One region of the Halarsenatibacter silvermanii genome, then DNA from elsewhere that is predicted to be linked to it. Evidence: riboswitches for the same ligand, from Rfam matches in the RefSeq annotation. Region 1 holds a riboswitch; the other holds the start of a gene.

Region 1 (4,270 bases):
CGGATCAACTCCAAAACCTCCAGCTGATGGCGAAGATCCAGATCGCTGGTCGGTTCATCGAGGAGAAGAATATCCGGCTCCTGGGCTAAAGCTCTCCCAAAAAGAACCTTCTGGCGCTGACCTCCGCTCAGTCTTTTCACATCCCGCAGGCAGAGATCTTCCAGCTGCAGTTTTTCAATGATCTCCGAAACTATTTCCATATCTTTTTCGCGGGGCTTCCAGGATATATAAGGTTTGCGGCCCATCATGATAGCATCGAAGACGGTAACGGGAAAATTTCTGCTCTCGTTCTGCGGAACATAGCCCAGGTGTCGGGCCAGATCTTCTCTGGTAAGATTGAGCAAATCTCTGCCGTTAAAAATAAGCGAACCCTTTTTAGGGTCAAGAATCCGGTTTATGCACTTGATAAGGGTGCTTTTCCCCGAACCGTTGGGACCGATTATGCTTAAAATTTCACCTGCTTTGAGCTCAAAGCTTACATCCTCAAGCACCAGAGTTTCATCGTAGCTGAAATCGATAGAATCTACCTTTAACTCCATAAGTATTCTTTCCCCCTCATAACAAGATAGATAAACAGGGGGGCTCCCAGGAATGAGGTGACCACTCCCACGGGCAATACTATGGGAGATAGCAGCGTTCGGGCGGCAGTATCGGAGGCCAGCAGCAGAATTGAACCGGCTAGCGCTGAGAAGGGAATGAGATATCTATCATCGGTGCCTATTAACTTCCTGACCATATGAGGCGCCACCAATCCCACAAAACCGATAATTCCCACAAAAGAAACTATAACCGCTGCCAGAAAAGACGAAAGCAGCATTCCGATAATTCTCAATCTCTCCACGTCAACCCCCAAAGCTTCGGCGGATTCATCGCCCGAGCTCATCACATTATAATCCCAGCCTTTGCTGACAAAATAGATCAAACAGGGCAGCAGCACGGCGATGATCAGTCCCAGATCGGACCAGGTAGCCCGTCCCACATCTCCAAAAGTCCAGAAAACGATAGAGGCCACCTCGACATCGTCGGCAAAATACTGGATAGCTGTGGTGCCGGCCCCAAATAGAGAACCCAGAGCAACTCCGGTCAGTATGAGAGTTTCGGCTGCAGCCCCTTTGTAACGAACCAGGGCAAGGATGATAAGGGTGGAAACAAGCGCCCAGCCGAAGGCGGAAATGGTGGTTATATAAGGATTATTCAGAATAATATCTCCATCTGTACCGCTGTGAACCTGCCCCACTCCCAGAATGACGATGGAAAAGGCCGCTCCAAAGCCAGCTGCCTGGGATACACCGAGGGTGAAGGGTGAACCAAGAGGATTTTTCAATATAGTCTGCATTATGGTGCCCGATACCGAGAGGCCGGCCCCGGCAACGATGGCAGCTATCACCTGAGGTATTCTTATGTTCCAGATTATGACCCTGACAGGTCCCGAGGTTTCCGCCCCCAGCAAAACCGCCAGCACCTCCCGGGGCGGAATTGTGGTCGAACCCACGGATATGGCTATAATAACCAGAAAAGCCAGGATGATAAGAGATGCGATGCCAAAAATGAATTTTTTGTACTGATGTGATCGATAATCCTGCAAAACGCGATTTTTAACTTCCTCCAAAAGACGATCCCCCTCGAAATTTACAATAAATATTTTCCACCCCTATAGGCCCTATACGCCCTAATATTTGCCAATATTGACGAATCTATTTTTCCAGCAGATTTATCTGTTCAAAGGAGGGGAAAAACTCCTGCTGTTCTTCAAAAACCGGTTCGCCCAGAAACACTTCCATAATTTCTTCCGCCCGGTCGACAGGATCTACATCTTCAAAAGCTTCCGGATATATGACACTTCCTATATAGTAACCGTTGGCCAGAATATTGCTGAACTGGCGGTGATAGGAGGAATAGGGCAGAAGTGTATGAGTTCTCTCTTTTTGTACTGCCTTAAGAGCGGCGAACTCGTCATGCCGGTCCATATCGTCGTAAACCAGGTTTAAATTGCTGGAATCCATGAAAATATAGTCAGGATCCCAGAGCATAAGCTGTTCTCTGTCCACATTGGCCTGGGTGACGGTGTCAAAATCCAGCTCTCTTTCGGCGACATGATCGGCATCTAAAAATTCCAGGGGAGGAAAGGGCACCCGGACCGAGGTCAAGCCATGAGCTCCCCTGTGACCCATACCTCCGATAAAGACTTCCGGTCTTTTTTCTTCGGTCACCTCCTGACCTCTGCTTTCCAGGTCGGATATAATCTCTTCGGTAAAATCTATCAGTTCTTCGGCTCTATCCTCCTCGCCGAATATTTCTCCCAGGATGCGCCAGTCGTCGAAGAGCACATCACGATATTTGTGCAGATCGCCAAAATCCAGATAAACGACCGGTATTTCCGTCCTGTCCTGTAGATCTTCAGCATCCTGGACATCTCCCGAATGAATGATCAAATCAGGATCCTGACGGGCGATGAGCTCGGAATCGCCGCCGTGGTTGGGTCCTATCTGAGGTTTTTCTCTCAACTCTTCATAGACCAGCTGATAATCCCGGTAAAGCTCGTCATCAGAGCCGACTTCTCCTTCTTCGACCCCGATTATATTTTCGACCCCGGTAAAATAGAGAACATTGCGCGGGGCCCCGGAACCGACGGCTATGACTTCTTCTGGCTCATGAGGAACTTCAACAATTCGACCTCCCCTATCCTCTATCTCCAGAACCTCACCGGAAACCCGGGCGGACTGCGGATTGATAAATGCTCCAGCAGCCAGAATGAAAACCACTGCGAGTGAGATCAGCAGGAAATTTTTCATAAAACGATGATAGAAATTATTAAAAAGCGGTATTGAGGTGACCAATTTTAGAAATAACCTCCTTTGTTTTTTTGCCCGTTTATTGTTGCTCATATTTATGGCAAAATAAAAGGCCCAACCCTGACAGGTTGAGCGGTTTAGGTGAGTAAGCCTACACAGGTCCGGTAAAATGCGACGGTTAAATGAGCTGATAGGAGATATAAGGGACTCTCCGGTCCTGTATTAGCTTCACCTACATTCCCTGCCATAGGGGAACTGCAGGCTCGACAACCAGGCAGGTCTCCTGACTTCTGGCCTTTGCCGGATTTTACCTTCCCAGCGCCCTTGCCGGCCGGGCAAAATCATAGGCGACTGGTGGCAGATAAAAATCCGGGGTGACCAGTTACAGTGGCGGGCCCGTTCAGGCTTCTCACCTGATTCCCTATTATCCCCCGGCAATGCCGGAGGCACCTGATTGCGCCGATATTTAGTTTTTTTCCCTGCTTTATTAATTCAAGATATGTGATTATATTCCTTCCCGGTTATTTCCGGTTTTTTTCCGCTGTAAAAATAATGAGCTTTCCCGCCTGTTTCCAGCAGTGCCTCACGGCAAATAAATGTGTTACTGCCCCGAGGTTCTCACCCCGAGATTCTCATCAATAGAATCACTTGAGGACATAGGCCATAGCTCTTCCAACCGGCCCCTTATTATCCTGGATCTTCCTTTTATCAGTTGATAGATATCGTATAAGATCGGGGGGGAATTTCATTGTGAACGAAGCTTTATATCTTACAGTACAACTAAATGAGGTTTTTTATACACCTATTAACCAACTAAAGACAAGAAGATCCATTATCTTTTACTCGTCTTTATCTTCGTCTATTACGGAAACTTCCTCCACCTCTTTGCTGGCATTTTTAAGCTCTCTTATACCCGAACCTATAGCTCTTCCCATCTCCGGTACTCTGCCGGGGCCAAAGATTATCAGGATTATCCCCAGAATTATAATCAATTCAGGAGCGCCCAGTCCAAACATTATATTACCTCCTTTGCAAAAGAGAATTGGAATAAAAAATGAAAACTAACAAAAATAACATTTATCTCTGCCGCTTTTTAAATTGAACGGGGCCCCACAATCAGGGCATTTTCCCAGCCTGAATCCGGGCTCAAGGACGATCCTGCCGGCGGTAAACTCATCATGTGTGAGACCGCCGACAAATTTTAAAGCATCCTGAGGACAGCTGCTGCGGCAGACATGACAGCCGGTGCATCTGCCCGGATAAAAAAACGGATTTTCCTGGGTGAATTTGATCGCGCCGGTGGGACATAATTTTTCACAGCGCCGGCAGCATGTGCAGCGTTCTTCTCTGAATTCCGGCCGGGCAGAAATTATCAAATTATCATTAATATCCAGACTGTTATTTTCTGCAGATATCCTGCAGATTATCTGCAGTAATTCCCGGGGAAGTATGACACTATCTTCTTTTCCAGCTCCGGG
Region 2 (4,270 bases), on a different contig from region 1:
AACGCCCAGGCGCAGAAATACCAGCGCCATGCCGGAGGCCATGCCTGTCTGTTCGGCTGTGGCTCTTTCGCTGACCACGGTAAAAAATAGTCCGCTCCACCCCAGGGCGGAAACTCCCAGCATAAATGATAAGAGCATCATCAAAAGCAGACTCGAGCCCAGCAGGCTGCCTGCAAAAGCGCTGGTGAGATTTAATATAACGATTGTTATCATGATGACGAGGAAGGTATTTTTGCGGTCGCCTTTAAAGGGAATATCGCTCAACCATCCCCAGAAAATGCGACCCACGACTCCTCCGATCTGCACAACTCCGAGTGCGAGTCCGGCGGCGGCCTCGGAAAAGTTTAAATCCATGGTTAAATACAGTGTATAATGAGCCGGAATTGCACCGACTGCCAGGCCGAAAACTACTCCCAGCCCCGAGGCCAGCATTAACTGGCGGTTGCTGAGAACGCGATAGAGCTGGCGGGAAAAACTTTTTCCGGAAGAATTTTCCTCATCTTTTTCTTCGAGACTGGAGACCTGTAAATAACGCTGAACTATCAGACCGATAAGTAAACTGATGATGCCCGCCAGAATAATCGATAGACGCCACCCTATGAAGCCAGCCAGGGCGGGCAGAATAGCTGCACCCACAAAGCCTCCGACTCCGCTGCCCGAATGCATAATACCCATAGAGACAGCTCTATGGGATGGTTCTACTTCGATCATCACCGCCTTATTTACAGCCGGTGTAATAATGCTGAATCCCAGACCGGTCAATAATCCCAGCACCAGCAGCAGACCGTAAACGGGAGCGGCCCCCTGAAATATAAACAGCCCGCCCATGCTGTAAAGCCCGATAAGAAGACCGGTCCGGGAGCCGATTTTATCGACGATGTTTCCGCTGAAAAGTGCGACAGCGGTGGCCGATATAAAAAATACGGTCGAGTAGAGGCCGGCCTGGGTGCGAGAGATGGCAAATTCTCTGCGGATAAATGGCATGAGAGCCTGAATGCCCTGCACACTGACAAAGGAAGCTATGTAACCGCCGGCCAGAAGTCCCAGAAATTTCAGCTTGAGAGGCTGGAGTTTTTCCTTGAGGCCGTTGATAAAAAAGTTGAACATGTTTTGGCATCTCCTTTCCGGACTGCTAAAAAACTCATCCTGCAGCAATTCTATTTACCAGTATATTCGGATGATGTTTGCAGAATTCTCTTGTTATGATAGAATACCATCAGAACACATTATAACTGATTAATATTGTTTTGTCAGCCCCTTATTTCTAACAGAGGGTAAACTGTGTTATAATCTAAACCACGAAGATAAGAATGCGAATATAAATTCAGAGAAGGGGGGGAGTTCCTCCGGGAGCAAAGACCATGATGAGAGAGGAAAGATCGCTGGTTTATATGGTTAGAGATGGCCGCATTGAACTGGAAAAGGTACTGGAACAGCTGGATATGGAACAGGATGATCTTTATTTTCAGCTGGAAGAGATAGTCAATCTTCTCAACGATATCGAACGCGAGCTGGAGGAGAGAGAAGAAGGAGCTGACCTTGATGATAACGAAGAGGAGGTCGCGGGGGCCAGAGAGGAAAGTTTTAGAGAGGGAGAAATTCAGGACTTTGTAGAGGATGACTATTTTGATCACACCTAAAAAGTAAAAAATTCCCGCCCGGGGAGGGCGGGACAGCAGTAGGGGAGTTTATCCGGTTATAACCGGCTGCAGTTTTGAATTATGCCTGAAAACAGGAAAATTTACAGTAATCCATTTTACAATTTTCCTGTAATTTTACCTGGCGGGATGTATCCGCTGGGTTAAAAGAGGAGTTTATACCTGAGTCTTTAAACAAATATTAGAGAGGCAAACATGATTATATAGATGACCAGGCGAATTTTATATCTCAGGTGCCATCAGCTAAGGCTGAGGGAGAATAGGGAATCAGGTGAAAAACCTGAACGGGCCCGCCGCTGTAACCGTTGGGTCGGGTTTTATGTCTGCCACCCGGTTGGTGTATTCAGGGGAAGGTTTGACCCGGCTGTAAAACGGAAGTCAGAAGACCTGCCTGAGAAAAAGATGTAACCAACCTACTGACCTTCGCCGGCAGGAGATGTAGGCTGTTTTTTTCTGCATTTAGCCCCGCGTCCATCCTGTGGAGAAGGGGGCGCTTTTTTATTTGTGCGCGGAACTGCCGCGGAGGGATGAAGCTGAATTTCATTTCGACAATTTGAGAGGAGGCTATTGTAAAAATGAGTGAGACCGGAATAATTGTGCTGGGACACGGAAGCAGAGCTGATAAGTCAAATAAAATGTTTTATAATCTGATCGATAAGCTCGACAGGCGGCTGGAAGATCAGCGCGTAGAAGGAGCTGCTATGGAGTTAACCAACCCCACTTTAGAAGAAAGGGTGGCAGAATTAGCCGGAGATGGAATCGAAAAGATAGTAATTTTACCTCTCTTCTTATTTCCGGGGATTCACGTCCAGGAGGATATACCCGCTCAGGTCGATGAGCTGGCCGAAAAATATCCCGGAATAGAGTTCAGTATCGGGGATATAATAGGGGATGACAGCAGGCTGGTCGATATTATAGTTGATAGATGGAAAGGGGTAAATGAGTGGAACTGATAACTGATCCCGAAAAAATTCAAAATAAAAGCTTTGAGATCATAGAAGAAGTTCTTCAGGGCCGAGAGCTGCCAGAAAAGGAGCGCGAAATAGTCTATCGAATAGTTCATGCCACAGCTGATTTTGACATCAGCGAGGTCACAGTCTTCTCGGAAAATGCTGTGGAGGAAGGCAGAAAGGCCCTGGAGAAAGGAGCCCGCATCATCACAGATGTCAATATGCTCAGGTCAGGAGTCAGCACCCGACTCAGCGATGATCTGGGTTATAGTGTGGAATGTTTTATAGCCGACGAAGATGTACGCAATAAAGCTGAAGATGCCGGCATCACCCGCTCCATGATGGCCATGAGAAAGGCGGCCGAAAAGACCGGAGAGAGCATATACGTTATCGGTAACGCGCCCACAGCTTTGATTGAATTGATAAATTTGGTGAGGGCAGGCAAGGCTGATCCTGCTCTGATAATCGGCACTCCGGTGGGATTGGTCGGAGCTGCTGAAGCCAAAAATGAACTGGAGAAGCTTGCTGCACCGCATATCACCATCAGAGGCAAGAAGGGAGGCACAGCTGCTGCCGCAGCTGCTATTAACGCTCTCATTTACCTGTAAAATGGCAGGCTGAAGTCTGAAAATCTGGGGTGAGTGTGCATGGATCGGGAGAGAAAAACCAATTTGGCCGAAGAAAATAGAGATCGGGATCTTAAAAAAGGTTTCACTACCGGCAGTGCCGCCGCAGCCGCTGCTCGGGCTGCAGCTTTAATGATCAGAGATCAGCAGAGATATGATAGGGTTGAGATAGATACTCCCGCCGGGATCAGGCTGGAATTGGAGCTGGCCGACGCCGATTTTTCGGCCGAAACAGCCCGGGCTTCGATAATCAAAGATGCAGGCGATGATCCCGATATCACCGACGGGCTTGAGATAGCTGTTCGGTTAGAGCTATGTTCCGACAATGAGATAACAGCGATCGAAGCAGGTTCAGGTGTGGGGACGGTGACCGAGCCGGGACTTCCTGTTGATCCGGGAGAGCCGGCCATAAACCCGGTGCCCAGGCAGATGATTACAGAACAGGTTGAGAATATTCTGGGCCAAACCGGCTGCCGGGTTATAGTTTCTGCTCCGGGAGGAGAGGAGTTGACCCGTCAGACTTTCAATCCCCGGCTGGGTATTGAAGGGGGTATTTCGATTCTGGGAACTTCCGGCCTGGTCGAACCGATGTCAGATAAAGCCTATCGAGAATCGCTGGCTCTTGAGTTGAGCCAGGCCGCCGCCCGGGGCAGGAAAAAAGTGGTGCTGGTTTTCGGCAATTACAGCCGGGATAAAGCTCTGGATCTGGGATTTGCCGAAGATATCATTATCAGAATGAGTAATTTTGTGGGTTTTATGCTGGAAAAGAGCTGTGAGGAGGATTTAGAGGAAATTTTGCTCATAGGCCAGCTGGGCAAGCTGGTAAAAGTTGCAGCGGGGGTTTTCAACACCCACAGCAGCACCGCCGATGCCCGCCTGGAGACTCTGGCCGCTTACAGCGCTTCGCTGGGATTGGGCTCACAAAATGTGCGCGAAATTCTCAGCTGCGGCACCAGCGAGGAGGCAGCCGAAATTATCGAACGCGAAGATCTGCAGGAGGTTTATCCGCTGCTGGCCGAAAAGATAGTGGAAAGAG

The links. A riboswitch is a leader RNA that binds a small molecule or an ion and turns the genes downstream of it on or off. The one in region 1 is predicted to bind cobalamin.
Region 2: linked by a shared signal. The riboswitch ahead of BLT15_RS08630 (sirohydrochlorin chelatase) and the one ahead of BLT15_RS11845 (ABC transporter substrate-binding protein) in region 1 are both predicted to bind cobalamin.

Annotation. Positions count from the first base shown of each region.
Region 1 is NZ_FNGO01000031.1:15,742-20,011, forward strand. It holds gene BLT15_RS11835 (ABC transporter ATP-binding protein) at 1-539, opposite strand, end outside; gene BLT15_RS11840 (FecCD family ABC transporter permease) at 530-1,609, opposite strand; gene BLT15_RS11845 (ABC transporter substrate-binding protein) at 1,695-2,837, opposite strand; cobalamin riboswitch at 3,049-3,261, opposite strand; gene tatA (twin-arginine translocase TatA/TatE family subunit) at 3,632-3,808, opposite strand; gene BLT15_RS11855 (4Fe-4S dicluster domain-containing protein) at 3,854-4,270, opposite strand, start outside.
Region 2 is NZ_FNGO01000015.1:29,715-33,984, reverse strand. It holds gene BLT15_RS08640 (MFS transporter) at 1-1,107, opposite strand, end outside; gene BLT15_RS08635 (hypothetical protein) at 1,362-1,640, shown strand; cobalamin riboswitch at 1,873-2,067, shown strand; gene BLT15_RS08630 (sirohydrochlorin chelatase) at 2,234-2,611, shown strand; gene BLT15_RS08625 (precorrin-8X methylmutase) at 2,602-3,216, shown strand; gene cbiD (cobalt-precorrin-5B (C(1))-methyltransferase CbiD) at 3,256-4,270, shown strand, end outside.